Regions from separate parts of the uncultured Rossellomorea sp. genome, predicted to be linked through region 2. Evidence: riboswitches for the same ligand, from Rfam matches in the RefSeq annotation. Region 2 holds a riboswitch; each other region holds the start of a gene.
The links. A riboswitch is a leader RNA that binds a small molecule or an ion and turns the genes downstream of it on or off. The one in region 2 is predicted to bind S-adenosylmethionine.
Positions count from the first base shown of each region.

Region 1 (10,633 bases), on a different contig from region 2:
GAATTTCCACATCCACGTTCCTATGAGGGAGTCAAACATTTAGCAAGTGTCCGCGGAATGACGGTCGGGGTACCGTATGCGGAAGCATTTGAAGTCATTAGGAGGGTCTGGAAATGAAGGAACTATATTTTCCCTATCCTTACCTTGTTTCTGCACTGGATAAATATTATGGAGTAAAGGCAAAACCAATAACGGCAAAAACCATGGATTCAGGTACGGATTCAAAACGAAAAAAGAAAGAGCGCAAATCGAAAGTAAAGACTAAAAAGCTGAAAGGTAAACGCGGCGGCGGAAAGAAACTATCCATTCTGATAGCGACATTTTGGGACTATCCCCACACAGGTGGTCTTTCCAACTATATCACTACTTTGCGAGAAGGCTTGCGGGCTTTAGGACACAAAGTGGATATCATTGCTCCAAACCATTTTTCTCAAATAAAAGCAGAGAAAATTCGTGAAGTGGTTGTTCCTGAATTAAAGACCTTTTTCAAGGAACGGTATGGAACGTACACAAGTAAAATTATTCAAAGCTGCCGTCTCCTCTACATTTATGAGCAGATGATGCAAACCGTTAAGTTGGAGAAATACGACATTCTCCATGCTCAGGATTTATTCACAGCCAATATATTAGGTAGATTTAATGAAGACTTAGGTAAACCACTTCTTTTCACCCCTCATGGTATGTTCACCTTTAGCAGGGTCAAGTTCAACCGAATTGAAAGAGGTTCTGAGGAGGAGGTTTATTACAAAGAAATTGAGAGAAAAGCGATTGAATATGCAACTCATATGGTCATTTTAAGTGACTCTTTCCGTGATCCATTAAGCTTACTGGGTGCGAAATCTGCAAAACTTACCACCGTCAACACGGGGATTGATTTTAAATCCGTTGCCCGGAGTGAAACGAGAGGGAAAATTGTGATTTCATGTATAGCAAGGCTTGGACCAAGAAAAGGACATTCAGATTTATTAAATGCTCTTTCTCGAATAAATGGAGCAATTCATGGTGTCGAAGTGCAAATTGTTGGAGATGGAGAAATGCGTGAAGCCCTGGAAGCTCAAGTCCAATCGTTAAGACTATCCAACGTACACTTCTTAGGTAAACGAGATGATGTCCCTTCCATATTAAGTAAAACTGATATTTTTGTTCTGCCAACCATCAATGACAATTTACCGATTTCCATCATTGAAGCCATGCATAGCGGTGCAGCGATACTTACAACCAATTGTGGTGGAATTACAGAAATCATTCACCATAATGAAACCGGAATCATTGTAGAGCCGGGTAATGTAAATCAGTTAGCAACTCAACTAAAGAACCTAATTGGAAATGAGGCATTGCGAAAGAAACTTGGCAACAATGCGTATCAATATGCCAAGAACCATCTCACACGTCAAGCCATGGTTGACAAAATTGAAGAGATTTACCAAGATCTATTAGCTTCGGGAGGAGAATAATGATGTCATCACACCCAGCTGTTGTTCTTGATTTAAGTGCCAATGGAGTTGGTATCATTCATGCTCTTTCTCGAAAAGGAATTGATGTATATGCATTTGATACAGAAGGTCCCTATTCTAGAGGGAAATCCAGACTTGCCACTTGTGGGGTATGTCCAAGCCCCTTACATCAAGAAGCCGAGCTGCTTTCTTTTTTAAAAGGAGTAGCGAAGAATCTTGATGAGAAACCCGTGCTATACGCAGGTGCAGATGATTATGTTGTCTTTATCTCTAAATACAGAAACGAATTATCTCAGTACTATTTGTTTCTATATCCGGATCACTCTCTAATTATGGATTTATTAGATAAGAAGAAAACCTATGAATTAGCATTACAATATAATATCCCAACCGCAAAGACCTTTTTTGTGGAAAACGAAGAGCAGCTTGATGATGCGATTACTCAATTAGAATTCCCGTGTATTTTAAAACCTGTGTTCGGACATGAATTCAGAAAACATGTGAATAAAAAGGCCATTCATATCCAGGACGCCATTCAATTAAAGAAAGTCTTTCCTATCTATCGGAAGTTTGGAGAGCTTATTATTCAAGAAATCATACCCGGAGACAACCAATGTTTCTATAAAGTGGCTACATTTTTTGATGATGAAATGGAATTACTAGCCCTTTTCACTCTTCAAAAAAACCACCAGTTCCCTGCACAATTTGGAACGGGAGCACATATTGTGAGCAAACGAATACCTGATCTGGTTGAAGTCGGTGTTCCACTTTTGAAAGAGTTAGGACTAAACGGAGTAAGCATGATCGAATATAAAAAGGATCCCCGGGATGGACAATATAAGCTCATTGAAATCAATCCCAGGTTCTGGTTGACTCATAGTTTAACAGGTCATTCCGGAGTCGACTTTGCCCATCAGTATTATCTGTACCTTACTGGTCAACATCCTACTCCTCAACTGCAGCAAATTGACGGGGTTCAATGGATTTACATTGTACGTTACTTCCTCACCTTTCTTGAAAAACGAAAGAATGGTGAAATGAGCATTAAAGACTTCTTTAATGGGTTCAGAGGTAAAAAGGTATTCGCCCTACTTGCCTTTGATGACCCTATGCCATTCATCAGGAGTACCACGTCTCACCTGTGGAATGCTTGGAAAAGAAAACGAAAGGAGTGACTTTAGTTTGTACACACCACAAGAAGTGTATGCCATGTTTCATAAGCATGGCATCGAAGAAAAACTCTCAACATCACTTGGGAATAAAGTGTCCATTCATGCTGCATCAATCCAAAACCTTAAATCAACAAAAAGGAGCAGCATTTATCAGCTTCAGCTACAGAAACAAACAGACATCTTCCCCATCATCTTTAAAATCTACCATTCTACCAAATACAAAAATGAAGTCGAAATCAATGTTTACAGCCAAGCCTACCCATTCTTAAAAGAGTTTCTTCCTGAAATCTACTTGATGGAGAAACAGGGAAGTGACACCTGGGTATTCATGGAGTTTGTTCGTCAAATCCGGGGGCAGCTTACCTTTACACCTAAGCACTTTGATTACATTATCCCAACACTTGCCAAACTTCATGCCCACACGTACGAAGGAAAATTCACGAAAGAAAAAAACATTTTTCAGTCTTGGTTTCCCATCTACAGCTCGATAAAAATGAAAAAAGACCGGGAAAAATTCATCTCTAATACGATGACATTTCTTGACGATGCCAAGAAGGATAAACAATTGAAAGACATCATCAAACCACATTACAAATCATTAAAAAATCTGTACAGCCACGGTCCCGACTTTTTCCCGGAATTAATGGACAGCGGCTTCTCGATTACCCATGGAGATCTTCATATGCAGAATATCTGTTCAAAAGATGTAAGCAAAAATCAACCTTGGGAGATTCAATTCATCGATTGGGAATCAGCCAAATTTTCCCCGACATGGTTTGACATGATTGTATTGGTAGAGATTTTACTAGCCTTCAGGAAGGATTGGCAAAGCAATGCTGAAGAGATTCGTACCCATGCGGTTGACGTGTATACGAATGAAATGAAGAAATATGGAATCGACTTTTATACCAAACCGATTCATCTGTACAAAATGGCGTACCTTCAACGAACTCTCGAAAAAGGATTACACACTCAGCTTAGACGTATCTTTGACAATCGAGGCGGTGAGCTTCTCCCTTACCATTTAGAGAAAATATCAACCTGGGGAAGTGAACTGGGAATCTATAAATAGAAGAAAGGATGAGAAAATTTGAGTCGAATGCCCGCTCTCAACATTCACCCCTCTCTTCTGGCCATAATGGATCAGTATTATGGAGTGAAAGGAGACTTTGAAGAGTCTCTCACTCTACAACCATTCTGTCAGAAAACAACAGGTGACGATTTAAAGCCGATGAAAATTTTATACGTCACATTTTTTCAATATCCTCATACAGGTGGATTGTCTCATTACATCACCTCTATAAAAAACGGATTTGAAGAGCTCGGTCATAGTGTAGATGTACTAGCGCCTAACCACATGACTTCAGAACAGCTTGATGAATGGATTCCTCAAGCTGCCTCTGAAGCACGTACCTTTATGCTCGGCCGCTATGGAATCGCCAATGAAAAAATCGTCAAAAATCTCAGTTTTCTTCATGTATTCGAACTGTTTCTTAAAGAAAAAAATCTCCAGCAGTATGACATCATTCACGCTCAAGACCTATTTGCTATCTTCATTCTCGGCCATTTGAACCAAATGTATCAAAAACCATTACTCTTTACGCCACATGGGTTCTTTACGAAAAGCCGCTTAAAATTCAATAAAATACAGATAGGATCCATCGAAGAAGTCTATTTTACTGAACTTGAGAAAGTAGGTATTGAAGCAAGTACTGAAATCGTGATGATCTCAGATTCCTTCCGGCCTAACTTAATGGATTTCGGTGCAAAAGATGAAAGGATGACCACCGTTCATACGGGCATCGATTTTGAACCACTTCCTCATAAAAATCATGAAAACATTATCCTAACATGTGTCTCCCGACTGTCCCCTCGTAAAGGTCATGGATTTCTCTTAGAAGCATTGTCCAAGCTTCGTGAACACCTGACTAATGTAGAAGTATGGATTGTCGGAGATGGTGTCATGAAGGATAGACTGATAAAACAGGCGGAAGAACTTAAGCTAAATAACGTAATCTTTTTTGGAAAACGTCACGATATACCCTCTATTCTTTCCATGTCGGACATCTATGTGTTAGCAACTGTGAATGACAACTTTCCCTTATCCGTCATGGAAGCGATGTTTTCCCGGCAAGCGGTCATCTCCACCACATGTGGCGGACTTCCGGAAATGGTTCAGCATGAAGAAACAGGCATCCTTTGTGAACCTGGTAACGTCGAACAACTTGCACATGCGATAAAGCGTTTCATTACAAATAAGGAAGAACGTGACCGTTTTGCTAACGCTGCTGAATCCTATGCTCGTCAACACTTAACCAGTCAAGTTATGACGAGAAAAATTGAACAGATTTATCAAAGGTATTTATGAAGAAATGAGAAGGAGAATAAACTGATCCAGGACAGTTGAATATTTCAATAAGAAAATGGAGAATGAAGAATGATTTCATAACTCGTGCAAATATAAAGGAAAAGAGCTTGGTAAATTCCAAACTCTTTTCTTTTATTATTTATCTTCCTCAAACGTTCTCCTCTAACTCATCTATAATACTTTCTGCAGTTTTCTTACCGTTTTGAATACACGCACCAATGCCCACTCCGAAATACGAAGCTCCAGCCAGCTTCACTCGTGGTAGTTCGGTTGCGAGATTTTTATCTAACGATTGAACAGACTGACTATGCTCAAGATGATAGTTAGGCATAAGGTCTTTCCAATTTGTCACTTCGACAGAAATCGGGTCTCCGTCTATGCCGACACTTTTTCTGATATCGTCAAGTGCCGTGCGAACCAGTTCTGCCTCGCTAAATTCTTTCAACACTTTATAATGAGGATTTGTGCTTTTATAAAAAAGTCGCAATAAAAGATTTTGGTCATTGGACGTGTGCTTCCACTTCCGACTCGTCCATGTGCAGGCATCACATTTCACTTCGTTGCCTTTGGAGACGATGAATCCTGTGCCATCAGCAGGAAGTTCCTCAGCCGGTATATTAAATCCGAGGTAGATCGAAATCAGTGAAGAGTTTTTCAGTTTATTGAAATCAGGATCAAGTTTTTCATGAGTCAGAATCTTTTGGGCTACATCATGAGGTGTTGCGAATATTGCATAATCCGCTTGAATGCTCCCTTGACCACTGAGAGTCAGCTCATATTTGTCTCCTGTTTTTTGGAGCTTAGTAGTTTCCACTCCCTTTATGATTGTCGCACTGGAACATTTTTCTTCTAAACGTTCAATGATGGTTGATAAACCATTTTTAAACGATATGAACTTTTTATTGGATGGACCTTGGAATTTTTGTTTGTTTTTAGATAAACCTTTAATAATACTGCCGTATTCATTTTTATAATCAAGTAAGTATGGGAGTGTCGAAGCCAAAGTAAGTTTATGCAAATTTCCAGAATAGACGCCTGATAATACTGGGGCAACTTGATTCTCTACCAGTTCTTTACCTAGGAATGCTTCTAAAAATTCACCGATTGAACTTTCTTTTGTAAATTGTGTGTTTTCAGTTTCAAGATCTTTAAGTGCTGCATTCTTACCTTTTTCTGACACCAAGCTGCTATTTTGAAGGGACTCAACGCTCATAGGAATTCCGAAAATCGTGTCATGTGGAATCTTATGCAATTCTCCATTGGTATATATGTAAGATGTGCCTGTTTCATTATAGACAAGTTCATCTTGAAGATGAAGCTCATTAATGAGAGGGAGAACCCCTTCATTACGGGCCACGATGGAATCGGCTCCTGCTTCCATAATGAATTCCGCTTCTCTTACACTTCTAATTTTGCCGCCGAGCTGCTGATTACGCTCGATTAGTATTAACTTGATATCTATTTCTCGTTCTTTGGACATTTTTTGAAGATGGTACAGCGTTGTTAATCCTGTAATTCCTCCACCTACGACAACCACTGTCTTCATACGATTCACTCCAATAATTGCGTTTATGTATACAGATTATCATGTTTTTTGTTGATTAGAAAAAAAATCTGTGTCTGAATTGGGAAAAAGTATCGGGAATAAGGGGTTGAAGGCTGATTTGGGAGCATAATCTGCCAAGCTAAACCGTTTCTTTTCAACTTCAAATTTTTTATTTCAACTTACTCCAACACCCTATTCTACCTCTAATGATGCACCACTTTATATAAATACCAAGTTGACAACTATGAATACTCACCTATATAATAGATGTAATTCATGACAACTATATAATCACTTATCCAGAGAGGCAGAGGGACTGGCCCGATGATGCCTCAGCAACAGATTCTACATCATAGAACACTGTGCTAATTCCACAAGCAATTTGCTTGGAAGATGAGTTGAAGTTTTGTTACATAAAGCCTTCTTCTTATCTAATGGGAAGCGGGCTTTTTTCAATGACCCTTCCTCAATTCGGACACATTATAAGAGGAGTGATCACAATGGGAGAAATCCTACAAGAAGCGATTCATAATCGACGAAATGAATTAATTAACAAATTGATTATCCATAACATTTTCAAAAAAGGCCACAAACAATTATTCGAGTTGACGCTGCAGGAATTAGAGGACGAATTTAAATACATTCAGCAGGAAAGCCATCCGCACAGCGATGTAGGATCGATTAAATGGAAAAACTGTGCGAAGTTAACCAGCTAAAAAAGCCCCCATCCATGGAAGTGGATTGGGGCTTCCTTACTTTCCTATATTTAGGAATTTAAGCTAACTTTCTGCATTAACCCGGACACTTAAAGCATATATCTGTGCATGTATGCCAATGGTCGTAAACATGTTACCTGCACTCATTTTCGCACGCTACATTGACAAGTGATCAGTCCTTTTCTAAAATGACAAAGGATTGTTCTGGATGAAATTCATGTATGATACTATTTAATTTATATCATATAGTTTCCACCTCCCCCGGATTTCATATATCTTTCAAGGTTAGTCTAATCTCTTACAAAGGAATATACATATGTCCCTCAATCTGCAGCATTTTATGAACGAATTCATCGGCCTCGATAATTGGTCTCTCTTTTTTATCAGTATTTTCATTAATGTTGTCATCAGTATCCTTGGTTTTCTACCGAGTGTCTTCTTGACGGCCTTTAACATTTCCGTATTCGGGTTGTGGCCTGGAATCGGAATTTCCACCCTTGGTGAATCATTAGGAGCCATTGTTAGTTTTTATTTATATCGAAAAGGAATTAAGTTTGCTCGTATTGATCAGATACTTTCGAACAATTATTTTCTCAAATTAAAAGAGGCCTCAGGTACCGAATGGATCATACTTCTAATCTTATTTCGCATGGTCCCATTTGTGCCTTCAAGTGTGGTAACCGTTGCGGCTGCCTTTAGCTCTATTCCAATTGTGGTTTTTTCTGTGATCAGTTCCGTCGGCAAGATTCCTTCGTTGTTGATTGAGGCATTCGTGGTGGTGAATGTGTTGGGTGCGGATAAGGGGAAGGCTATTTTGTTAGGAGGTTCGGTGGTAGTCGGGATGTTTTATTTGGGATATCGTTGGAGGAAGAACTCAATTTCATGATTGTCACAGTTACGGAAACCACTCTCCTCCGGAACTGAAAAAAAAGACGTCCACCACATGGTACACGTCCTTTCTCCCCCATTACTTATTGTGCATTCACCTCGACAGCATCCTTCTTGTAATATTCTGCAAAGATCTCCGCAAATGCTTCTGTTGAGTTATACAATTCTACTAAATTATTTTCCACTCCGCCAAACTCAAGAAGCATGGCTCTCTCAGTTAGGTCCTGATTGTAAACCCCGTTACCTTCTGCTCTTGTTTTGATAAAGACTCCGCGGCTGATGCCAGGATACTTTTCTTCTAATTTAGCATTTAATTCTTTAGCGATTTTCAGGTTCTTTTCGAAGTTTTTGTTTTCTTTTCCTACAATAAAAAATAAGCGGGCATAGTTTTTGCCGTTAATGGTTTTGGTTGTGATGTTTCTTGGCTGGGAATCCCGGTGGATATCGATCAGGTAGGTTAGGTCATTGTCTTGAGCGATGGCTTCCTGGACCAGTCCCCTAGATAATTGATACGATTCGAAATACGTCCATGACTTATCTTTAAGTGCTTTATTTACATCCGTCTTATCTTGAACCGCACCAATTCCTCTTGATTCAAGCTCTTGCTTCAACTTTGATCCAACAGCAATGACATTAACCTTCTCATTTGTACTCGCCGGATCTTTAGAGTCGTTGTTTTTAATCAGTGGACTAAAGGCTTCCCAGCTGTGGGAATGATAAATGAAGACGGATTTTTCATCGATTTCCTGAATACCGTCTCCTGAGTTGTTGTTTGCTTGATCGATTTGACTCTGGTCAATTTCTTGATCTTTCAACTGATCTTCTGTTGGCGCCGGCGATTCGTTCGGAAGGTTCGTAATGTCCGTCCCTTTCCCTGCAACTGCTATATGAGTGTGATAATTTTCTATCCCTGGGATTTCCCGTCCAAATAAACTTCGTGGATCAAGTAGTGATACGTTCGTGACGCTCTCTAACCAATCAAAATCATTGTTTAATGCTGATTCATTAGTGACCCGGAGTCCAGTCATTTCCTGTGACAGCAGCATGAGAAACGTTTCCTTCGGGACGAGTTCAGACACCGATGAATACAATAAACTATCCACCCTCAATTTAATCGCTGTTGACGAGATCAACCATACGGTCAAATACATGAGGACAATACCGATCAATACTACCCGAATGATGGCCTTCATAGAGACGAATACTAGTGGGACTAAGCTATTGTTGTTTCGAGACTTATACGACATCATCAGTACCCCTATATAAAGTATTTAATAGTTAACTTTATGCAGGAGGTTGATAGAGTAGAAGGTTTTTTCAGGGATTCGGTCGGATTTCCTACTTCACCTTATACCGTGAAATCATTTTCAGATTTAAGTTTAAGTGCATTTCGCAGTAATTCTTGAAGGACTGCTGCGAAAATCGAAATGGTTACAGACGCAAAACTAATGATGATCCCTACCATGGCAATACCAGGATGTAGAGCATTTTGGATTAATAGAAACACTATACCTGCCACATAAATGGCAGTGATTAGTAAGGCATTCAGTTTTATTCGGTGAAGAGCCACTATTGCTTTCGCTGAAAAAGCGTTCTCTTCAATATACTTTAAAAGCTTAAAAGCTTGATACAGCGCTAAATTAAATGGAACCGCTGTTAAGTATACCCCTATTAGAATCGGCCATTTCAAATAAGCGAATTCGGGAAATAGATCAGCAGAATGCTTTGCCATGGTTGGCAACCAGACAACACAAAGGATGAATACAATCGCTCCTACTGCCATTACTGCCCCTTTTAAAAAAGTCGTCGTTCCTCGTTTCATAACACACCTCTGATACCATGTTTTTCTAAATTATATAATGAGATTTATTGTTTTCCAATAAAATATGATTGATTTTTTATTCTCTATTAAAAGTTTCCTATAAAAACAAACGCATGAGTAATCTCATGCGTTAAATCCTTATCTGCTATTCACTTCATTGGCTGCCCTCACCCCCGACTCAACCGCCCCTTCCATCCAACCATGAAAGGAGGAAGTGTGCTCTCCAGCAAAATGAATTCTGCCTTCAGGTATCTTAATATAATCCCCAATATCACTTGCCTGACCAGGGGTATAAAGGGTAAAACATCCAGCCGAGAATGGATTTTTACTCCAGTTGTAAACTACATAATTCAGTATTTCAGTATACACTTGTTCACCATATACTTTAGAAAGGTCTTCTAAAACCTCTTTGATGATTTCTTCTTTTGGTTTGCTGTTCCATAAGAGTGCATTCTGGCCCCAGCTGTAACTCGCTAACATGACCCCTGGTTTGTTGCTGCCTCTGTCGTGACTTGGCATATACGTAAAGCGGGTGGGAAGATCTGACACGATGTTTCCGTAGTTCAAGTCTTCCCAGAAGCGACGACGAAATTCAATTCCTATTTTCACGGCTGGAACATTCGTTACTTCCCGAATCGCCTGCCACTTTTTAAAGGATATTGAATTA
Region 1 is NZ_CANKZT010000002.1:866,955-877,587, reverse strand. Features, by position in the region: gene Q1B03_RS11255 (PIG-L deacetylase family protein) at 1-117, shown strand, start outside; gene Q1B03_RS11250 (glycosyltransferase family 4 protein) at 114-1,454, shown strand; gene Q1B03_RS11245 (carbamoyl-phosphate synthase) at 1,454-2,629, shown strand; gene Q1B03_RS11240 (phosphotransferase) at 2,664-3,698, shown strand; gene Q1B03_RS11235 (glycosyltransferase family 4 protein) at 3,726-4,994, shown strand; gene Q1B03_RS11230 (protoporphyrinogen oxidase) at 5,143-6,540, opposite strand; SAM riboswitch class I at 6,833-6,940, shown strand; gene Q1B03_RS11225 (Fur-regulated basic protein FbpA) at 7,041-7,256, shown strand; gene Q1B03_RS11220 (TVP38/TMEM64 family protein) at 7,573-8,142, shown strand; gene Q1B03_RS11215 (stage II sporulation protein P) at 8,228-9,394, opposite strand; gene Q1B03_RS11210 (DUF2975 domain-containing protein) at 9,493-9,966, opposite strand; gene Q1B03_RS11205 (flavin monoamine oxidase family protein) at 10,105-10,633, opposite strand, start outside.
Region 1: it holds a riboswitch for S-adenosylmethionine, as region 2 does, so the genes downstream of both, Q1B03_RS11225 (Fur-regulated basic protein FbpA) here and metK (methionine adenosyltransferase) in region 2, are expected to answer to the same signal.

Region 2 (10,633 bases):
TGGACCTGTCCAACCGCCTGTACCAAACAACATATCTTGATAGTGCTCACGGGAATAAGCATCTTCACCTTCGTAATACATATCCGTTTCTTCAGGTTTCATTTCATTATGCTTTCTGTCAGGATAATCAACTAAAAGAACCAACACCTTATCCGTACGCATTTCACCGGCATACGCTTCTTCTTTCACAGACTCTGGTGAATTCTTCTTGGCTTGTCCTAATTTATTTCCTTTTCCATTCATCAAATCATTGTTTTTCATTTGTTCTTGAAGCTTCACTTTTTCAGAAGCTTCTTTTTCATGTAATTCTCCTGCTTCTTTTTCAGCAGAATCCGCTTTCGCTTTCAAGAACTTCTGCAGTGCTTTTTCAGCCTCAGCAGGTGTCGCATTTTGTTTGATTTTACCTTCTTTTTTCAACATTTCGATCAAGCGTTCGTCATTCGCAATGCCTAAATCGAAAGGCCCTCCATGCTTATGTTCGTGTTTCACCGTCGGCTTGGCTAATACATTTTCCGGTACAGTGGTTGCAGCTGATGCCGGTACCGTGAACGCCCCGACACTGATAGCGGCAGCCATGGCCATTGACAATACTTTGCGTGTCTTCAAAAAAAGTCCCCCTCTTTTTATGTAATAATTTCTCACTAATTTAAAATATACTCCACTATTCTGAAAAGTAAATATTTTCAGAATACATTGGTTATTTAGTATTACGAAATAAAATTTTTATAGATAAATAGTATGATATTCAACTGACAATACAGTAAGTAAATTGTCACAATCCCCAAAAAGCAACAATTACTTTATGTATAAATATGGTATTAAAGGTCGAAATTAGCATTCTCCACCAAACTAAAGTTGGATGAAATAGACAAAAAAAGGGACGGACCTTCGACACTCGTGTCGAAGGTCCGTCCCTCTTATTCAGGATATTTTTTTACGGTTTCTCCATTTGCGGTAGATTTTGCCGTTGATGTAGAAGAATCTGGTGATCCAACCGGCTTGTCCGATGAATTCTTTGGAGAAGGATTGTACTTTTTCTTGTTTGTTTGCCTTGTCGTCTGACAGGTAAACGCCGATGAGTCCTTTGTTGATCAGGCGGTGAAAATGGGCATGGGGCAGTTCATGGGTGTGTTCGTCTGCTTTTTGAAGGAAATGCAGCAGCCGTTCCTTTAAATGCTCATCATCCTCGTAATAGAAGCAGAAGTTCAAGTCTCCCCCCTCCTGGTCCTCATCCTGGTCGATGAAGTAATCAAGAAGAATATGCAGGCCCTGAATGTATGGAAAATATCCACGTTTGATTTTTTCTGTGTGCGACGGCTGAAAATCGCTCCGGCATGCGTATGAAACTAAACAGAAGATACCGAGTGTGGACCCGGAGCAGGCGGAAAACTCGTACCAATTCATTTCCGGAAGGTTCGAACGGTGAGTTTCAAACCAATTCTGCAGCCTTCCTACCCGTTCTTCTTTTTTTACATGTTTATGTATCTGCAAGTCGCAGTAGTATTCACAAAGTTGTACAAGATCCTTTTTGATGCTGTCATAGTGTTGTAATGCTTCAAGAACGGACTGACAGGTAAGCACTAGATCCCTCAGATACCCCCCGTCATCCTGATCCGCCCTTAAAGAATAGTAATTGACAGGGACAGCGCCCACCGTCAGGGCGTGCTTCATGGATTGATGAAGGAGGGCAAAATCGTCGGGGTCCAGGGAAACGCTTCGATCACACAGATTATCCAAATAATCGCTTATCGTTTGATAGGCGACGATGAATCGAATCGTTTCTTCTTTTCTGTCCAGTGCCAGCAGGGAAAGAATCGATCCACCTTCACAGTGAAACGTTTTATGCTCTATACTGGCAAGGGCCTGGCTTCTCAATTCCTGATTGGGGATCGCTTCTGCACGCCTCTTCCACTCATCTAACTCTTTATGAACAATCGGAAAAACATTTCGGTATACTCTTGTCATTAACGAAAAGGGATCACTTGGAATGGACACCTTTACCACCTCTTTTACAAAATGTATCCTAGCGCTTTCAAACGACTTTCAATGAAAATTTTGGAGTACTCAAATATATCTTCTCGTTCTGGTTCATTATAGATTTCATGATAGCACTTCGGCCATTCTTTGTAATGCATTTCAGATAAAGACAGTTCGTTGAACCATTTTTTCACTGCTTTTTTATCGACGATTTTGTCATCACCAGCCTGCAACACGAGCAGTGGAACGTCAGGCATTTTTTCCAGGTTTATAAAAGCCAGTTTGATCGCATGGGCGAGCTCCCTGTACCAGCGGACGGACACCTTGGTGATATAGAGTGAATCGTTGCTGTCAATTTCACGTACGTCTGCATTTCTTGTTGCCATATCGATCGTTAACCCGGATGGAAACTTCACCATGGGAGCGATCTTATTCAAACCGTGGGACAAGAGCTCGATCGGTTTTGAAGGGGTCGTGACCAAGCCTAAACAAGGTGAGGACAAGATCACACCTGCCAGGTTCACATGGGATTCCTGAAGCATACGCACCGCAACAAGCCCCCCCATACTATGACCTATCATAAATACTGGTAATTCAAATTGATATGCTGCCTGTACCCAATCTTTCACTTCCACTATATATTCATCAAAGGAATCAATATGTCCTCTTTTACTTCTTGAGGTCATACCCTGCCCCGGTAAATCCCCCATTATGACATGATAGCCTGCTGCACGCCACATTTCAATGAGCCAACCGTACCTGCCATGATGTTCCATTGCTCCATGAATGATGACGATGACTGCCTTTGCTTCTTGATCTGTTTCCCATTTCCACATGGCAATCCCTCCTTTATAGTTCTCTAATTGATTGAATTCTGCTACCATTTATTATAGTAAATATTATTGAAAGGGGTAGTAAAAAATGCTCTATCCGTATCATGATAAAAAACCAGTCATCTCTCACTCAGCTTACATTGCCGATTATGTGACCATCTCCGGGGATGTCGAGATCGGGGAAGAGTCCAGTATTTGGTTTAACACCGTCATCAGAGGGGATGTCGCTCCAACGAAAATCGGTAATAAAGTAAATATACAGGATAATTCCATTCTCCATCAGAGTCCAAATAACCCTCTTATTCTTGAAGATGAAGTAACCGTCGGCCATGGAGTGATTCTACATAGCTGCAAAATTCGAAAGAAAGCGTTAATCGGTATGGGATCCATTATTCTCGATAATGCTGAAATTGGTGAAGGAGCTTTTATTGGAGCAGGAAGCCTTGTTCCTCAAGGGAAAGTCATTCCTCCTAATACGCTGGCATTCGGCAGGCCAGCAAAAGTAGTGAGAGAGCTAAACGAACATGATATTAGCGAAATGAAGCGCATTTCCAGAGAATACGCTGAAAAAGGACAATATTATAAAAGCATCAAACCATTTTAACTTCTTATACTTGGGATACCCCATCCTTCATTAGATTACTCATGTAATATTTTCAGGTGTAACACGTGTGATTGTTTCCTCGAACAGGTTTTATCTGCCGTTTTAGAAATATATCTGCCAGTATCGGGATATGTCTGCCATGTGACACAAACTAATAAATTTCGCCGAATCAATTAGAAATGCCACTCATCAAAAAGAGACCAACACCCATAAAGTGTTGGTCTCTTTGATCTTATCTTATTCGCCTAACGCTTCTGCTTTTAATGCTTCAGCTTTGTTTGTACGCTCCCAAGGAAGATCAATATCGTTACGGCCGAAGTGTCCGTAAGCAGCTGTTTGCTTGTAGATCGGACGACGAAGGTCCAGCATTTTGATGATGCCAGCAGGACGAAGGTCAAAGTTGTTGCGGACAACATCAATCAATACGTCTTCTGATACTTTACCCGTTCCGAATGTGTCGATTGAAATAGATACCGGTTGAGCAACACCGATTGCATACGCTAATTGAACTTCACATTTTTCAGCTAAACCAGCTGCTACAATGTTCTTCGCTACGAAACGTGCTGCATATGCCGCTGAACGGTCCACTTTCGTTGCATCCTTACCAGAGAATGCACCGCCACCATGACGAGCATATCCGCCGTATGTGTCAACGATGATTTTACGTCCTGTTAAACCTGCATCACCTTGTGGTCCACCGATAACGAAACGACCTGTCGGGTTGATGAAATATTTTGTTTGCTCATCGATCAGTTCTTTCGGTACAACCGGATCGATGACATATTCCTTCAAGTTACGCTGGATTTGCTCAAGCGTTACTTCAGGGTGATGTTGAGTAGAGATAACGATCGTGTCGATTCGAACCGGCTTGTCGTTTTCATCATATTCAACTGTTACTTGCGTTTTTCCATCAGGACGTAAGTAAGGAAGAATTTCTTCTTTACGAACTTCCGTTAAGCGACGGGAAATTTTGTGAGCAAGGGAAATGGGAAGAGGCATAAGCTCTTTCGTTTCATTACAAGCGAATCCAAACATTAACCCTTGGTCACCTGCTCCGATTGCATCGATCTCCTCATCCGTCATTTGTCCTTCACGGGCTTCAAGTGCCTGGTCTACCCCTTGAGCGATATCAGCAGATTGCTCATCGATGGATGTCAATACTGCACATGTTTCAGCGTCAAAGCCGTATTTCGCACGAGTGTAGCCAATTTCACGGATTGTTTCGCGAACGATTTTCGGAATATCGACATACGTACTAGTTGTAATTTCACCTGCAACAAGTACAAGACCCGTTGTAACAGACGTTTCACATGCTACACGAGCATTAGGGTCATTGGTAAGAATTGCATCAAGAATTGAATCAGAAATTTGGTCACAAATTTTATCTGGATGTCCTTCGGTTACGGACTCAGATGTAAACAGACGACGTTTAGTTGACATCAAGGTTCCTCCTTAAGCTATTTGTTAGACTTTGATCTAACAAAACATTAAACAGATACGGTACTCATTCCCTAAGTAGTATGAAGTAAACATGGTTTTTTTATAAAAAAATCATGAATTATGTGCATTTGATCCTCTATAAACAGAAAAAACCCTTCCTCATGATTAAAGCAATAGAGGAAAGGTTTCAGATCATAGCCGCGCCTTTTCTCTCTTATCGTTCAAGGTTCATAGACCTTGCCTCAGTTTAGCACCTTCGCTTAATCGGATCGTTTCAAAGTATAAGATCCATTCACTATTTAGCAGGTTGCTGGGTTTCATAGGGTCTGCTCCCTCCACCAGCTCAGGATAAGAGTATCCGTTCAAGGAACAATGATAACGTTTAGGACTAGAGGTGTCAACTTTTTTTCGAGTGACAGGTTTAACCAATCTTTTAGCCTCTTTTTATGACTTCAACCTATTTTTCTTCATTAAAATAACCTAATGGGGTAATGAGGCTAAACATTTAGATTTTTTCTTCATATATATAAGAAGAAACAAGCTGTATTTGGACGAAAAATGTGACAAAATGAAGACACATTATAAAATTAAATAAATAGTATAGACTAATAGCTTGATTGTGTTATACTATTTTTGTGAAGTAAGCGATGCCATTAAATAAATTTATATAAAGGAAGGGTTCTAATGAATTCAGTGAGCATGTCTAATGAATTAACAGAATTACTTAACGGTCAAAATATTCAGGAACAATTATCTGTTTCCCAACTAGTTGAAAAAGTCCTTCAACGCAATGAAGGCGTTTTAACATCATCAGGTGCAGTCAGAGCAGAAACTGGTAAATACACAGGACGCTCTCCTAAGGATAAATTTATTGTTGAAGAACCATCCACGAAGGATAAGATTGAGTGGGGTTCTGTCAATCAACCCATCTCTTCAGAATCATTCGATAAACTATATACAAAAGTGATCAATTACTTAAAAGAAAAAGAAGAAGTGTTCTCATTCCAAGGGTTCGCAGGTGCAGACCCAAAACATAGACTGCCGATTCAGGTTATCAACGAATTTGCTTGGCATAATCTTTTCGCTCATCAATTATTCATTCGCCCGACAGAAGAAGAGCTAAAGGGTCACCAATCAGAATTCACAATCGTTTCTGCTCCGAACTTCAAGGCGGATCCCGAAGTTGACGGAACTCATTCTGAAACATTTATCATTGTATCATTCGAAAGAAGAATTGTCCTGATTGGTGGTACTGAGTATGCAGGTGAAATGAAAAAATCGATTTTCTCTGTCATAAACTACGTGCTTCCTGAATCCGATATCCTTTCCATGCACTGCTCTTCAAACGTGGGACGCGAAGGCGATGTGGCATTGTTCTTCGGTTTATCCGGAACTGGAAAAACGACTTTATCCGCAGACCCTAACCGCCGTTTGATCGGCGATGATGAACACGGTTGGTCTCCAAACGGTGTTTTCAATATCGAAGGCGGCTGCTACGCTAAATGTATCGGTCTGACACGTGAGAAAGAGCCACAAATCTTCGATGCCATCCGTTTCGGTTCTGTCCTTGAAAATGTTGTCCTTGATGACAATTCCCGCATCCCGGATTATGAGGATAACACATTAACTGAAAACACTCGTGCTGCATACCCTCTTCAAGCGATGGAAAACATCGTTGAACCAAGTGTTGCAGGACATCCAAATACAATCGTATTCTTAACGGCAGATGCATTCGGGGTATTACCTCCAATCAGCAAACTGACGAAAGAACAAGCAATGTACCACTTCTTAAGTGGATATACATCGAAGCTTGCAGGTACGGAGCGTGGGATCACTTCACCACAAGCAACGTTCTCAACATGCTTTGGCTCACCATTCCTGCCACTTCCTGCAACTCGTTATGCCGAGATGCTTGGGAAGAAAATCGATGAGCACAATGCACAGGTATTCTTAGTGAACACCGGGTGGACTGGTGGAGAATACGGTGTTGGTAACCGCATGAAGTTATCTTACACTCGTGCTATGGTTCAAGCAGCTCTTGAAGGCGAACTGACTCACGTTGAAACAGAAACGGACGACATCTTCGGTCTGAACATCCCTGTTCACGTTCCTGGTGTTCCTGACGAAGTGCTGCAACCAAAAAGAACATGGTCCAATGAAGCAGCATATGAAGTGAAAGCAAAAGAACTAGCCCACAAATTCAACGAGAACTTCAAGAAATTCTCAAACGTACCATCTGAAATCGAACTTAAAGGCGGTCCATCCGTTAAATAGTCTACTATACAAAGGTCCGTCCCTCATTCTTGAGGGACGGACCTTTGTTATGGTTATAATCCTTTTTTACGGCCGGTGATTCTGTTAAATAAAAAGACTACAATGGCAATAACGAGTAAGATATGGATGATGGCTCCTCCGATTTTAAAGATCCATCCGAGCAACCAAAGGACTAAAAGAATTCCAATAATGGTCCAAAGCATGAGTTTCCCTCCTAATAACTGTGATTGATGCTAAGATTCCCTATTTCCATAAATTTAAAACCATACATGGTATTTCACATATAAAAATATACAACCATTAGTAACTTCTGTTAGTCACGCTGAATTTACTCAATAAAATTCTTGCTCTCATTAAATTTTCCTAAAAATAATACTTTACTAAATATTTCTAATTTTGTATGATAATGATTAAAATTCACGGAGGGGAATCAAGATGATCAGACAACTTACAGAACAGGATCATGATATTTGTCAGCAACTCATTCAGCAGCAGCCGGCTGAAAATTTGTTTATTATCGGGGACATTGAAGCCTTTGGGTATGAACAGGATTTTCAGAAAATTTGGGGCGACTTTGATGCGAAAGGGAATTTGAGGGGAATCCTCCTTAAGTACAGAGAAAACTTCATCCCTTTTTCCATGGGTGAATTTGATGCGGAAGGGTTTGCCAGAATCATCAATGGGACTGAAGACTACAGCATCGTTTCCGGATTAAAAAGGATCGTGACGCAGGTTGAACCCTTTTTATCCAGAGAAACTAAATCAATAAGACATATGTATTATGCGAAATGTGACAACACGGAATCAATGAACCGACATGCCCTGCCTCATGTTAAACAGGCTACCCTCAATGATCTACCTCAACTTGTGGACCTATTGAACAGCATCCCTGAATTTAGTGGTGGTGATTTTTCTGTAGAAAAAAGAAAACACAGCATGGAAGCCGGTGTTTCCAGAAGCTATTACGTAGAGGAAGACGGAAAGTTTGTTTCTTCCGCCTCTACAACCGCCGAAAACAGTATGTCAGCGATGATTGTGGCAGTTTGTACCCATCCGGAGTACAAGAAAAAAGGATACGCTACGGAATGCATGACGAAGCTCTGTCGTGACGTATTAGAAGAAGGAAAAGAATTGTGCTTATTCTATGATAATCCTGAAGCAGGGAAAATTTATAAGCGAATCGGATTCAAGGATATAGGATATTGGTCTATGTATAAATTTTAGTCATAAAAAAAGTTGACTCCCAACAAAGAGTCAACTTTTTTCATTATGCTGCTGCTTTCCGATTCCCGATTAACCTCGCCTGAACCAGTCGTTGTCTTACAGTGATTCCAATCCAACTGGCCAGGAATGCTTTGATAAGTCCAACTACGATAAATGGATATACACCTGCTGCCATTGCCTGATTCCAGCTAAGATCGGCTACAAATTTAAGTTGAATGGTACCCAGGATCAACGTAATGATCATTCCGACTGTATTGGCAATCATCGCCATCGGAATGGTGAATTTGGTTTTTTCAAGAATGAAGCCTGTAAAGAAAGCCGCTACGATAAAGCCGAAAATATAGCCTCCCGTAGGACCGACCAGTACCTGTGCCCCTCCACTGAAGCCCGCAAATACAGGAACACCCACTGCTCCCAGGGCTGCATAGCAAACCATGGCAAACGCTCCATATCGGCTTCCAAGAATCGTCGCGGTAATTCCTACTGCCAATGTTTGTCCGCTGATTGGTACGAGTGGCAGTGGAATCTCGATTTGAGCGAAAATCCCCGTAATCGCAGCAAAGATGGCACAGTGAATGATCATCCTTAGTTTTTCTCCGTTCACTTTCAAATCCCCCTTGTGTATGTAAACTATGTATAACATTAAGTTAACACAATTGAAAGGATTTTGGGAAGCTTATTTTTCTTCCCTCTCGTTTTTTAACTGGGAGCATAAACATTACATATCATTTCTTTAGCCTGCCATTCTAAAGCGGTTTTTAATGTAACCCTCCCTTTTGGGAACTCATCAATCCCCTTATCACTCACCAAATATAGGATAGTGCGATTTGGCTGATGTTCATTAAATACTTGAATGATTCTTCCTATGGCTATGTATGGCATTTTCTTTCTCTCCTTATGAGCAGGACGCACTTCCTTTCACCTGCGCCCTGCGTTTTGTAAAGGTGGATCACACGAGCGTACAGCTACACTCGATCATATTTCTCTTCGTTCTCCGTCTATTATCTTTCATTTTTAAGAAGCACTTCTTCACGCACTTGTTCCGCAGCTTCCACCATGGTTTTAAGAGCTAAGACCGTCTCATCGATCCCACGTGTTTTCAAACCACAATCCGGGTTGACCCAGAATAAATGGGGATCCAGCACTTCCAGAGCCCGATGTATATTGCGGATTAATTCTTCACGTTTCGGCACCCGTGGACTATGAATGTCATATACCCCGAGACCAATCCCTTTGTCATACGTATAATCTTCAAAAACATGGATCAACTCCCCATGACTTCTTGATGTTTCAATCGAGATGACATCAGCATCCAGATCACTGATGGCATCTATAATATCTTCAAAATCCGAATAGCACATATGTGTGTGGACCTGGGTTTGCTTCTGTACAGATGAAGTGGCCAATCTGAAGGCATAAACGGCAGCCTTTAGATATTCCTCCCAATTTTCACTCTTTAAAGGCAGACCTTCCCTAAGTGCCGGCTCATCGACTTGTATCATGCGAATCCCATGGGCTTCTAATTCCTCTATCTCTTTTTGGAGAGAAAGTGCGATTTGATTCGATACTTCATATCGTGATATATCATTCCGAATAAATGACCAATTTAGAATCGTGATCGGGCCCGTTAACATCCCTTTAACCGGTTTATCGGTTAATGATTGGGCATATACGGTTTCTTTAACCGTCATCGGTTCTTTAAAATTCACATCACCGTAAATGAGTGGTGGCTTCACACATCTGGAACCGTATGATTGTACCCATCCAAACTTCGTAAATTGAAAACCATCTAATTTCTCACCAAAGAATTCAACCATATCAGTCCGCTCGAATTCCCCATGTACAAACACATCAAGACCTATTTGTTCCTGAATTTCAATCCAGCGTTTTATTTCCGCATGAATATATTGTTGATACTCCCCATCAGAAAGTTCTCCCTTCCTCCATTTCAACCTTTGCCTTCTTACTTCCTGGGTTTGAGGAAAACTTCCTATTGTAGTGGTAGGTAGAAAAGGTAATGAAAAGTACTTCGCCTGTTCCAGTTTACGAATATGGAAAGGATCCTTTCTCCCTACATTATCGGGTTGCAATTCCTCAACCTCTTCCTGCACCTCCCTATTATTGCGCAGGGGTGATTCGTTTAAATTCTTAATCGCCGTTACACTTTGAGCAATCTCATCTTCTATTGTCTCGACTCCCTCACGAATCCCCTTCGTTAAAATTGTGATTTCATGTAATTTCTCATCAGCAAATGATAGAGCGTCAATGAGAGGTGTATCAA
Region 2 is NZ_CANKZT010000001.1:1,284,707-1,295,339, forward strand. Features, by position in the region: gene Q1B03_RS06630 (immune inhibitor A domain-containing protein) at 1-576, opposite strand, end outside; gene Q1B03_RS06635 (tetraprenyl-beta-curcumene synthase family protein) at 922-1,995, opposite strand; gene Q1B03_RS06640 (alpha/beta fold hydrolase) at 2,010-2,813, opposite strand; gene Q1B03_RS06645 (gamma carbonic anhydrase family protein) at 2,899-3,414, shown strand; gene metK (methionine adenosyltransferase) at 3,652-4,854, opposite strand; SAM riboswitch class I at 5,066-5,209, opposite strand; gene pckA (phosphoenolpyruvate carboxykinase (ATP)) at 5,539-7,128, shown strand; gene Q1B03_RS06660 (lmo0937 family membrane protein) at 7,182-7,331, opposite strand; gene Q1B03_RS06665 (GNAT family N-acetyltransferase) at 7,564-8,352, shown strand; gene Q1B03_RS06670 (biotin transporter BioY) at 8,396-8,935, opposite strand; gene metE (5-methyltetrahydropteroyltriglutamate--homocysteine S-methyltransferase) at 9,354-10,633, opposite strand, start outside.

Region 3 (10,633 bases), on a different contig from region 2:
GCCAGATTCGACAATGAATCTGGCACCATTTGTATAAGCAGATAGGCAAACCACTTGCGCATTTTTTTATAAACATGAGAAAATATAAGTAGAAAGTGGACATCATCTCTTGTTATTTGAATATACTATCGTAATCTTATTTCTGAAAGATAAGGTGATGATCATGATGGAACTTGACGAAAAAGTAATCATTGTCGAAGGAACAACTGACAAACGAAAAGTGAAAGATATCATCAAAGAACCGATTGAAATTATTTGTACAAACGGGACCATTAGCATTACGAAAATGGACGAACTCATTGATGCATTATTGGAAAGGGATGTCTATATCCTCGTAGATGCTGATGATGCAGGTGAAAAATTACGAAAGCAATTTAAACGTGAGTTTCCTGAAGCTGAACATTTGTACATTGATCGTATGTACAAGGAAGTGGCAGCAGCTCCCGAGTATCACCTGGCGTCTGTCCTGATTGGAGCCAATATAGACGTTCATAAAGAATATTTAGGAAAAAGGATGATCTAGTTTTGATTGAGGTAAGTAATACCGAAGCATTAAACGATCTGATTGAAGGCCATACGCTTGAAGCCGTTTACCTTTATACACCGATGTGTGGCACCTGTCAGGTGGCAAGTAAAATGATTGACGTAGTGGAAAAGCTTCCGCAATCTTTTCATTTTGTGAAGGCCAACTTGAATTATTTGCCCCAATTTGCGGAAGAACAATCCATCGAAAGTGTACCCTGCTTGCTATTATTTAAGGATGGAGTCGAGTGGGAGAGGATTTATGCCTTCCAATCCGTGCCATTTCTATATGAAACCTTAAACAAGATCACTGATCGTTAGAGGGATAAGAGACCTTTTGGGAGAAGGTCTTTTTTATATGTCTCTTTCTAAACGATTTTCTTTCTACAAACGAAGACATATTTCTCGGGAAATATTGCGAATGGCATCATTTTTTGACTAGTATCCATCCAAATTCTTACTGTTCGACAAATTAGATGAATACGTTCAAAACATGTCGAGAAAGTATAAAAGGGAAAAATACCTAAAAGTGGAATTGTAATAATATAGAAGTTTCACTGGGAGGGTATTCATGCGAATATATTTAGAGGAATTAGTAGATCAGTGTCATTCAAGATATCACTTACGACTCTTATTTCCAGACAGCCCATTTGTTCTTCATTTTGATTGTGGAAAAGATTTGTACGGTATTTCTATTTCGAGCAAGGGATGCGATGTATTAGATGATTTGAGTGAAGACGCTCATTTCGTAATTGAAGGAATGGAGGAAAAAGTGGTTTCCCTACTCACAGGGGAAGAACGGTTGTCTCAACTGATCGAAGCCGGGGCACTTGAAATCAGAGGAGGGTATCGACCGCTTCTATTTGTTGAATCTGTCCTTTGGCTTACGAGGTCAAGGGGAAAAGAGCCGGTGAAAGTTTAAAAAATAATTGACACACTCTATAACCGATGATAGAATCTCTCTTGTAGCAAATTTTCAGAGTCTTTAACTATTTAAAAAAATTTAATAATCGATACTTTACTCTTATTAAGAGAGGTGGAGGGACGTGCCCTATGAAGCCCGGCAACCGTCAATGAAAATTGAAATGGTGCCAATTCACTCAAAGCATTTGCTTTGAAAGATGAGAGAAAGGATAGTCCTATATGATTATGCCTTTCTGCTTATCGCAGAGAGGCATTTTTTAATGATTTAGAAAAAGATAACCGGAAAATGCCAGCTATGTGCAACCATAATCTTGATTAAACAGGTCGTTTTACTCCGAAAGAAGGTGGAATACAACATGATTACCATTTCAGATGTGAAAAAAATTTATCAATCCAAATCGGGTCCAATTTCAGCCGTTGATGGCGTCAATATCGAGATTGCCCAAGGAGAAATTTTTGGAGTGATTGGCTATAGTGGAGCAGGTAAGAGTACGCTGATCCGCATGCTCAATGGTCTCGAAGTTCCTACAGAAGGAATAGTGGACGTAAATGGTCAAATCGTTTCCCGTGTAAAGGGTAAAAAGCTTCGGGAAGCAAGACAGTCCATAGGCATGATTTTTCAACACTTTAATCTCCTCTGGTCTCGTACAGTATTAGAAAATATACAGTTCCCATTAGAAATTGCTGGAGTACCAAAGAAAGAGAGACTCCATAGAGCCAATGAATTATTGAAGCTTGTAGGATTGGAAGGCAGGGGAGATGCCTATCCTTCTCAACTGAGCGGCGGACAAAAACAACGAGTGGGGATTGCAAGATCACTTGCTAACAATCCTGATGTCCTTCTATGTGATGAAGCTACTTCCGCTCTAGATCCACAAACAACTGATTCCATTCTTGATTTATTGGTGGATATTAATAAACGCTTAGGGCTGACGATTGTCCTGATCACTCATGAAATGCACGTGATTCAGAAGATCTGTCACCGTGTCGCAGTCATGGAACAGGGAAAAGTCGTGGAACTCGGGGATGTATTGGAAGTGTTCCGAAATCCACAAGAGCAAGTGACAAAGCGTTTCGTGAGAGAAGTCTCGCAAGTAAAAGAAACGGGTGAAACCATTGATCACCTATTGATGCAATATCCTAATGGGAAAGTGTTGAAATTTACTTTTGTCGGTGAATCAACCGAGCAACCGCTCATCACCACTCTGATAAGGAAGTTTGACTTAGACGTAAACATCCTTCAAGGACAAATCTCCCAAACTCAAAAAGGTGCCTATGGAACGTTATTTGTTCACCTTGATGGGGATGAACGGACCATTAAAGACGCATTGACGTTTGTTCAAACGCAACTGGTTCAAGTGGAGGTGTTAAGAGGATGATTGAAAATTTATTTCCAAATGTAGATTGGGACAAGATGTGGGAAGCAACCCTCGAAACCCTGTATATGACAGGGATGTCTGTAGTGATTACCTTTGTACTCGGAATGATCCTTGGGATTTTGCTCTTCCTCACCTCTAAGGAAAATCTATGGGATAACAAACTGACATACACGATTACAAGTGCAGTCGTAAATGTGTTCAGATCGATTCCATTCATTATATTGATCGTGTTGTTAATTCCGTTCACCAAGTTTTTATTGGACACAATCCGTGGAGCGAATGCAGCTTTGCCGGCACTGATCATTGGAGCTGCTCCGTTTTACGCCCGTATGGTAGAAATTGCTTTAAGAGAAGTGAACAAAGGCGTCATCGAGGCCGCGAAAGCGATGGGGGCGAAAACGAGCACAATTATCTGGAAAGTCCTGATCCCGGAATCCATGCCGGCTTTGATTTCAGGAATTACAGTAACAGCGATTGCTCTCGTTGGATATACGGCAATGGCCGGGGTCATCGGAGCAGGCGGTTTAGGAAACCTGGCCTATTTAGATGGCTTTCAACGAAGCAGGGAAGACGTGACGCTCGCCGCAACCATTATGATCTTACTCATTGTGTTTGCGATTCAAATATTAGGTGATTTCTTTACAAATAAATTAGATAAACGGTAAAAGGAGAGAAATATCATGAAAAAATGGGTAGCAGGAGTTATTGCAGCAACAAGCATTTTTGGATTGGCAGCATGTGGGAGTAATTCAGAATCAGGAGGAGGCAGCGACGAGAAAGAATTAGTGGTTGGAGCTTCCAATATTCCTCACGCTGAAATTCTTGAACAAGTGAAGCCTTTATTAGAGGAGAAAGGTATCAATTTAGAAATTGAAACGTACCAAGACTATATCTTGCCAAATAAAGATCTGGATAATGGGGATATTGACGCAAACTATTTCCAACATGTACCGTACTTAGAATCTCAAAAAGCGGAACACGGTTATGATTTTGAAAATGCTGGCGGCATTCACATTGAGCCGATTGGCGTTTATTCTAAAAAGTACAAATCCCTTGAAGAGCTGCCTGAAGGTGCAACGATTCTAATGAGTAATTCTGTAGCAGATCACGGACGTATTCTTACGTTATTAGAAGAAAAAGGTCTTATTACATTGAATGATGGAGTAGACAAGACAAAAGCAACGCTGGAAGACATTAAAGAAAATCCAAAGAAACTAAAATTCGATTACGAATATGAAGCAGCTCTTCTTCCACAATTGTATGAAAATGAAGAGGGAGATGCTGTTCTGATCAATTCCAACTATGCGATCGATGCAGGTTTGAATCCTTTGGAAGATTCGATCGCCATTGAAGACAGTAATTCTCCATATGTGAATGTGATTGCTGTGAATAAAGGTGACGAAAACAAAGAGGAAGTGAAGGCGCTTGTTGAAGCTCTTCGTTCAAAAGAAATCCAGGACTTTATTAAAGAGGAATGGGATGGGGCAGTTGTTCCGGTGACCGAATAATTTCATATAGCGTAAATAAGAAACCCGATTCTGATTGATCAAAATCGGGTTTCTTTTCTGGATAAGTACTTACCGTATTTTTTTTAAACATAATCATTTCCATTATAGCTCATACTATTTTCGATGAATCTATTTCAGAAATGGAGCTGAATGAAATGCAGATAGAACCAAGAAATACAACAGAAGCTGCCCTTCATGATTATAAAATGGGACTTGGAATCTTCACTGAAAAAATGCCTGAGCTTGCCGAGCAGTATAATACGTTTACCGAGCACTGCTTTAGAGAAGGAGTTCTTTCAAAAAAAGAAAAGCAGTTGATCGCGTTAGGAATAAGTCTTTATTCCCAGGATGAATATTGCATCATCTATCACACAAAAGGATGCCTGGATCAAGGGTGTTCAGAAGAAGAAATCCTTGAAGCAATAGGAGTAACGGCTGCATTTGGCGGCGGAGCTGTCATGAGTCAGGCTGTGACTTTAGTACAGCAATCGATTCAGGATTTGAATCAGTTAAAACAATAAGTAAGGGATGAGTCGAAGGGGAGGAATCCTCTTCGATTTTTTTGTTGAAATTAGTGTTTGAACAAGGCTTTTCATTCAATTACATAATCTTCCTGGGCTTTGTCAATTAGTGTGTTGGATGGTGAGGTGACTTTTCTTGAAGTTAGCGTTTAACAGCCATAAAGTAGTAGCACAGAGTGGATTGTAGCGGAAGGCACTTGACTCCTGCGGGAAATAGAGGAAAAGTAGAAAAGCGGATGCGGCTCGCTCAGCCCCGACAAGCATAAGATGAATGGGCCTAAGAAGGCGTTCTTTGCCTTCTTGGACCATTTAGCTTATGACCTCGAGGGGCTAGCCGCCGGAGCTAGAAAGGTCGAGACCCCGCAGGGCAAAGCCCGAGGAGGCTCGACTTCCTCCCCGCGGAAAGCAAGTGCCTGGAACGAAAAGGAACGGTCCCTGTTTTCAAATTACCATCCGTTCAATAGAAAAATTACATTTTTGGAAGCTGCCCGAAAACAGTGGGAGAGACCCTAAAAGATCGACAAGGATACTCACCGGCCGTACTTTCTTTATGTAAAATAGCGACAATGTTTATGAAAAAAGCTATTTTATTTAATATGAGGTGGAAAGTTCGTTTGTGATCACCAAGTACTAAATACTTATTCAATAAAATGAATATATATTAAAAAAGCTATTAATTGGCAGTATAATGGCGGAATTTTGTGAAAACTTAATGGTAGCCCCTCGGAGTCAGGTTGAAAAGGTGAATTTAAGAAAAAATGACCCTATACTGGTTTTGTCTTGTGAACGAGGGGGTAGTATAGTTGTAACGTAATTAAAAACCTGAAAGGAATGATTCATTATCGACTCTCTTGAGAGTATCTCGTACACAAGTGAAATGGAAAAGGCAATGCATGGAGCCCATGGGATTGGTTATGAGGTGTACAAACGAAAGCATGATGTCAGAATGCAAGTAGAGAAAAGAAGAGAGCAGGACTATAAGGAAAGCAGAAGAATGATTGCTGCACTTGATCGTAAGGTGCACTCTAATATATAATAAGGAAGAAAAAAGGAAACCAGTGTAGACGATGCACTGGTTTTTTTATTGTTATGAATACAACGCCAAGTCTAATAACGGAAGAACAAAGCGGACGGTTTCATAGGTTTCAAATCATATCAGTATCGATATGTTCACCATGACAGGAAACTGTATAAGAAACCCCTACATTTTTCCTGTATTTTAAGTTAACAATAGAAAAGGATTATCTTGTCAAGTTTACACTATCTGTATAGTTGAAAAAGTTGATAATAGCTTTTATTTGTTATAAGATTGTAATGAGAATAAATTGAGAATGATTAAAGAATTTAATTCTTAAATTCATTATAAAGTCACGGAGGTAAATACACATGGCAGGTTCTACTTTAACAATTAAAGATCTTCATGTTGAGATTGAAGGAAAGGAAATCCTGAAAGGGGTTAACCTTGAAATTAAAGGTGGAGAAATCCACGCAGTAATGGGACCAAATGGTACAGGTAAATCTACTTTATCTTCTGCTATCATGGGTCATCCAAAGTATGAAGTGACAAAAGGAAGCATTCACTTCGACGGTGAAGATGTGCTTGAAATGGAAGTTGATGAGCGTGCTCGCGTAGGTCTATTCCTTGCAATGCAGTATCCTAGTGAAATCAACGGTGTTACGAATGCGGACTTCTTACGTTCAGCAATCAACAGCCGTCGCGAAGAGGGCGAAGAAATTTCTCTAATGAAATTCATCCGCAAAATGGATTCTGAAATGGAATACCTGGAAATGGATCCAGATATGGCACAGCGTTACTTAAACGAAGGGTTCTCTGGCGGAGAGAAGAAGCGTAATGAAATCCTTCAATTAATGATGTTACAACCTAAGATCGCCATCCTGGACGAGATTGACTCTGGTCTTGATATCGATGCCCTTAAAGTTGTATCAAAGGGAATCAATAAAATGCGCGGTGAAGATTTTGGTTGCTTAATCATCACTCACTATCAGCGTCTTCTTAACTACATCACTCCTGATCATGTTCACGTCATGATGCAAGGACGCATTGTGAAATCTGGCGGAGAGGAATTAGCACAACGCCTGGAAGCTGAAGGATATGACTGGATTAAAGAAGAGTTAGGAATCAAAGACGAAACTGTTGGCCAAGAAGCGTAAGTGTTAGGGGGATGAAAATGACTGTAGAAACGAAACTACCAGTAGATCAGGACTATGTCAGCTCCTACTCAAAACAACTTGGAGAGCCAGAATGGTTAACAACCCTTCGTACAGATGCCTTTGATAAAGTAAAGGATCTAAGCCTTCCAGTTGCTGATAAAACAAAAATCACGAATTGGAATTTTACTCAATTCCAGAAGCATACTGTGGAAAGTGATGCGTTTTCATCATTGAGTGAGCTGCCGGATGAAGCTAAAGCATTAGTTGATTTGGAAAGCACAGACCAAAGTTTATATATTCAACGTAATAATACACCTGCTTTTCTTTCTCTTTCGAACGAATTAAAGGATAACGGTGTTATTTTCACGGATATTTTTACAGCAGTGAAGGATCATAGTGAACTTGTTCAAAAGTACTTCATGACTGAAGGCGTTAAAACGGATGAGCATAAGCTAACAGCACTTCATGCAGCGTTAATGAATGGAGGGGCATTCCTTTACATTCCGAAAAACGTAGAATTAACCCAACCGATTCAAGCGGTATACGTCCATGACAATGCTGAAGTGGCGATGTTTAACCACGTATTGGTTGTTGCTGAAGACAATAGCTCTGTCACGTATGTTGAAAACTATATTTCTACTACAGATGTAGAAGATGGCGTATACAACATCGTAACGGAAGTTGTGGCAAATAATAATTCGAAAGTGGCGTACGGTGCGGTGGATAATCTAGCAAGCGGATTAACGACTTACGTTAACCGTCGTGGAGTTGCACAAAGAGATGCACGCATCGAGTGGGCTCTTGGATTGATGAACGATGGAGACACCGTTTCTGAAAACGTAACAAACCTAATGGGCGATGGCTCATACGGAGATACAAAAACGGTTGTTGTTGGACGCGGAAAACAGAAACAAAACTTCACGACAAAGGTTGTTCACTTCGGTAAAAACTCTGAAGGATACATCCTTAAGCATGGAGTAATGAAAGACGAAGCATCTTCCATCTTTAATGGTATCGGTAAAATTGAACACGGTGCGTCTAAGTCGAATGCAGAGCAAGAGTCTCGCGTCTTGATGCTTAGCGAAAAAGCACGTGGAGATGCAAACCCGATTCTTCTTATCGATGAAGATGACGTAACGGCAGGTCATGCTGCGTCTGTGGGTCGAGTGGATCCATTGCAACTATACTACCTGATGAGTCGTGGTATCCCGCAGCATGAAGCGGAACGTCTGGTTATTCATGGTTTCTTGGCTCCAGTGGTGAAACAATTACCGATTGAAGGAGTTAAGAAACAACTTGTTGAGGTTATCGAAAGGAAAGTAAACTAATGGATGTAAAAGAGATTCGTAAACAATTTCCGATTCTCGACCAGGAAGTAAATGGCCATCCACTTGTTTATCTTGACAGTGCCGCAACATCACAAAAGCCAGTTTCAGTTATCGAAGCGATGAATGATTATTATCGTGGATATAACTCTAATGTTCACAGGGGTGTTCACACTCTTGGGACGAGAGCGACAGATGGATATGAAGGTGCCCGCGAAAAGGTCCGTAATTTCATTAACGCTTCCTCGACTCAAGAAGTAATTTTTACCCGTGGGACGACAACAGCAATCAATACAGTTGCAGCAAGCTACGGTCGCGCCAACCTTACCGAGGGTGACGAAATTGTGATTACTCACATGGAGCATCACAGTAATATCATTCCTTGGCAGCAGTTAGCCAAAGAAACCGGAGCGACTTTAAAATATGTACCTCTTCAAGAAGATGGAACGATAGCGATTGAAGATGTCAGAGCGACCGTCTCATCTCAAACGAAAATTGTTTCGATCATGATGGTTTCAAACGTGCTTGGTACGATGAACCCAATTAAGGAAATCACCAAGATTGCTCATGAAAATGGTGCAGTCATGGTCGTTGACGGAGCACAGGCCGCTCCACATATGAAGATCGACGTACAAGACTTGGACTGTGATTTCTTTGCCTTTTCAGGTCATAAAATGGTAGGTCCCACAGGAATCGGAGTGCTTTATGGTAAGAAAAAACACCTGAACAAAATGGAACCGGTCGAATTTGGTGGAGAAATGATTGACTTTGTCGGACTTCAAGAATCCACCTGGAAAGAGCTTCCGTGGAAGTTTGAAGGTGGTACACCGATCATTGCAGGTGCCATTGGACTTGGAGCTGCGATTGATTTCCTTGAAGAAGTAGGACTTCATAACATTGAAGAACATGAACATAAGCTTGCGGCTTATGCATTGGAGAAAATGAATGAAGTTGAAGGCATGAAAATTTTCGGACCAAGTGATCCCGGAAAACGCGCAGGTCTTGTTACGTTTAACATTGATGATGTTCATCCGCATGATGTGGCAACCGTACTTGATGCTGAAGGGATTGCCGTTCGCGCGGGTCATCACTGTGCACAACCTCTGATGAAGTGGTTGAACGTATCCGCAACAGCACGTGCCAGCTTCTACCTCTATAATACGGAAGAAGATATTGATAAACTTGTTGCAGGCCTATTGAAGACAAAGGAGTTTTTCAGCGATGTCTTTTAATAATTTAGATCAGTTATATCGACAAGTCATCATGGATCATTATAAGAATCCACGAAATAAAGGTTCTTTAGAAGATGGAAGCTTTACCATCGATATGAATAACCCTACTTGTGGAGATCGCATACACCTGACTTTAAAGGTGGAAGATGGTATCGTTCAGGATGCGAAGTTCGATGGAGAAGGTTGTTCGATCTCCATGGCTTCTGCTTCAATGATGACACAAGCGGTTAAAGGGAAAGAGATTGAGAAAGCATTGAAGCTTTCCAAGATCTTCTCTGATATGATGCAAGGCAATGACTATGACGACGATGTGGATTTAGGAGATATTGAAGCATTACAAGGAGTCGCGAAATTTCCTGCCCGTATCAAATGTGCGACATTGGCATGGAAAGCGATGGAAAAAGGAGTGTCAGAGGAAGAGCAGGAATAATGCTCTCCTTCGGCACTACCAAAGAATGGAGGAATCAACATGGCTAAGAAAGCGCCTGAGATTGGAGATTATAAATATGGATTCAGCGACAAAGACGTCTCAATTTTTCGTTCCAAACGTGGTTTGACGCGTGAAATCGTAGAAGAAATCTCCCGCATGAAAGAAGAACCTCAATGGATGCTTGATTTCCGTTTGAAGTCACTTGAGCATTTTTATAATATGTCTATGCCTCAATGGGGCGGTGACATGCAGGAACTGAACTTTGATGAGATCACTTACTATGTGAAGCCTTCTGAAAAGTCGGAGCGCAGCTGGGATGAAGTACCTGAAGAAATCAAGCAGACGTTTGATAAATTAGGTATTCCGGAAGCAGAGCAAAAGTATCTTGCAGGGGTTTCTGCTCAATATGAGTCAGAAGTTGTATACCACAACATGCAATCAGATCTTGAAGACATGGGGATCGTTTTTAAAGATACAGATTCTGCTCTTAAAGAGAATGAAGAACTTTTCCGCGAGCACTGGGCAAAGGTTATTCCTCCAACGGATAACAAGTTCGCTGCCCTTAACTCAGCGGTATGGTCCGGTGGATCTTTTATCTATGTTCCTAAAGGAATCAAGGT
Region 3 is NZ_CANKZT010000004.1:380,972-391,604, forward strand. Features, by position in the region: gene Q1B03_RS16335 (toprim domain-containing protein) at 164-523, shown strand; gene Q1B03_RS16340 (thioredoxin family protein) at 526-843, shown strand; gene Q1B03_RS16345 (SCP2 sterol-binding domain-containing protein) at 1,094-1,444, shown strand; SAM riboswitch class I at 1,544-1,650, shown strand; gene Q1B03_RS16350 (methionine ABC transporter ATP-binding protein) at 1,803-2,825, shown strand; gene Q1B03_RS16355 (methionine ABC transporter permease) at 2,822-3,490, shown strand; gene Q1B03_RS16360 (MetQ/NlpA family ABC transporter substrate-binding protein) at 3,506-4,333, shown strand; gene Q1B03_RS16365 (carboxymuconolactone decarboxylase family protein) at 4,489-4,854, shown strand; gene Q1B03_RS16370 (hypothetical protein) at 5,732-5,890, shown strand; gene sufC (Fe-S cluster assembly ATPase SufC) at 6,241-7,026, shown strand; gene sufD (Fe-S cluster assembly protein SufD) at 7,044-8,354, shown strand; gene Q1B03_RS16385 (cysteine desulfurase) at 8,354-9,583, shown strand; gene sufU (Fe-S cluster assembly sulfur transfer protein SufU) at 9,573-10,013, shown strand; gene sufB (Fe-S cluster assembly protein SufB) at 10,053-10,633, shown strand, end outside.
Region 3: it holds a riboswitch for S-adenosylmethionine, as region 2 does, so the genes downstream of both, Q1B03_RS16350 (methionine ABC transporter ATP-binding protein) here and metK (methionine adenosyltransferase) in region 2, are expected to answer to the same signal.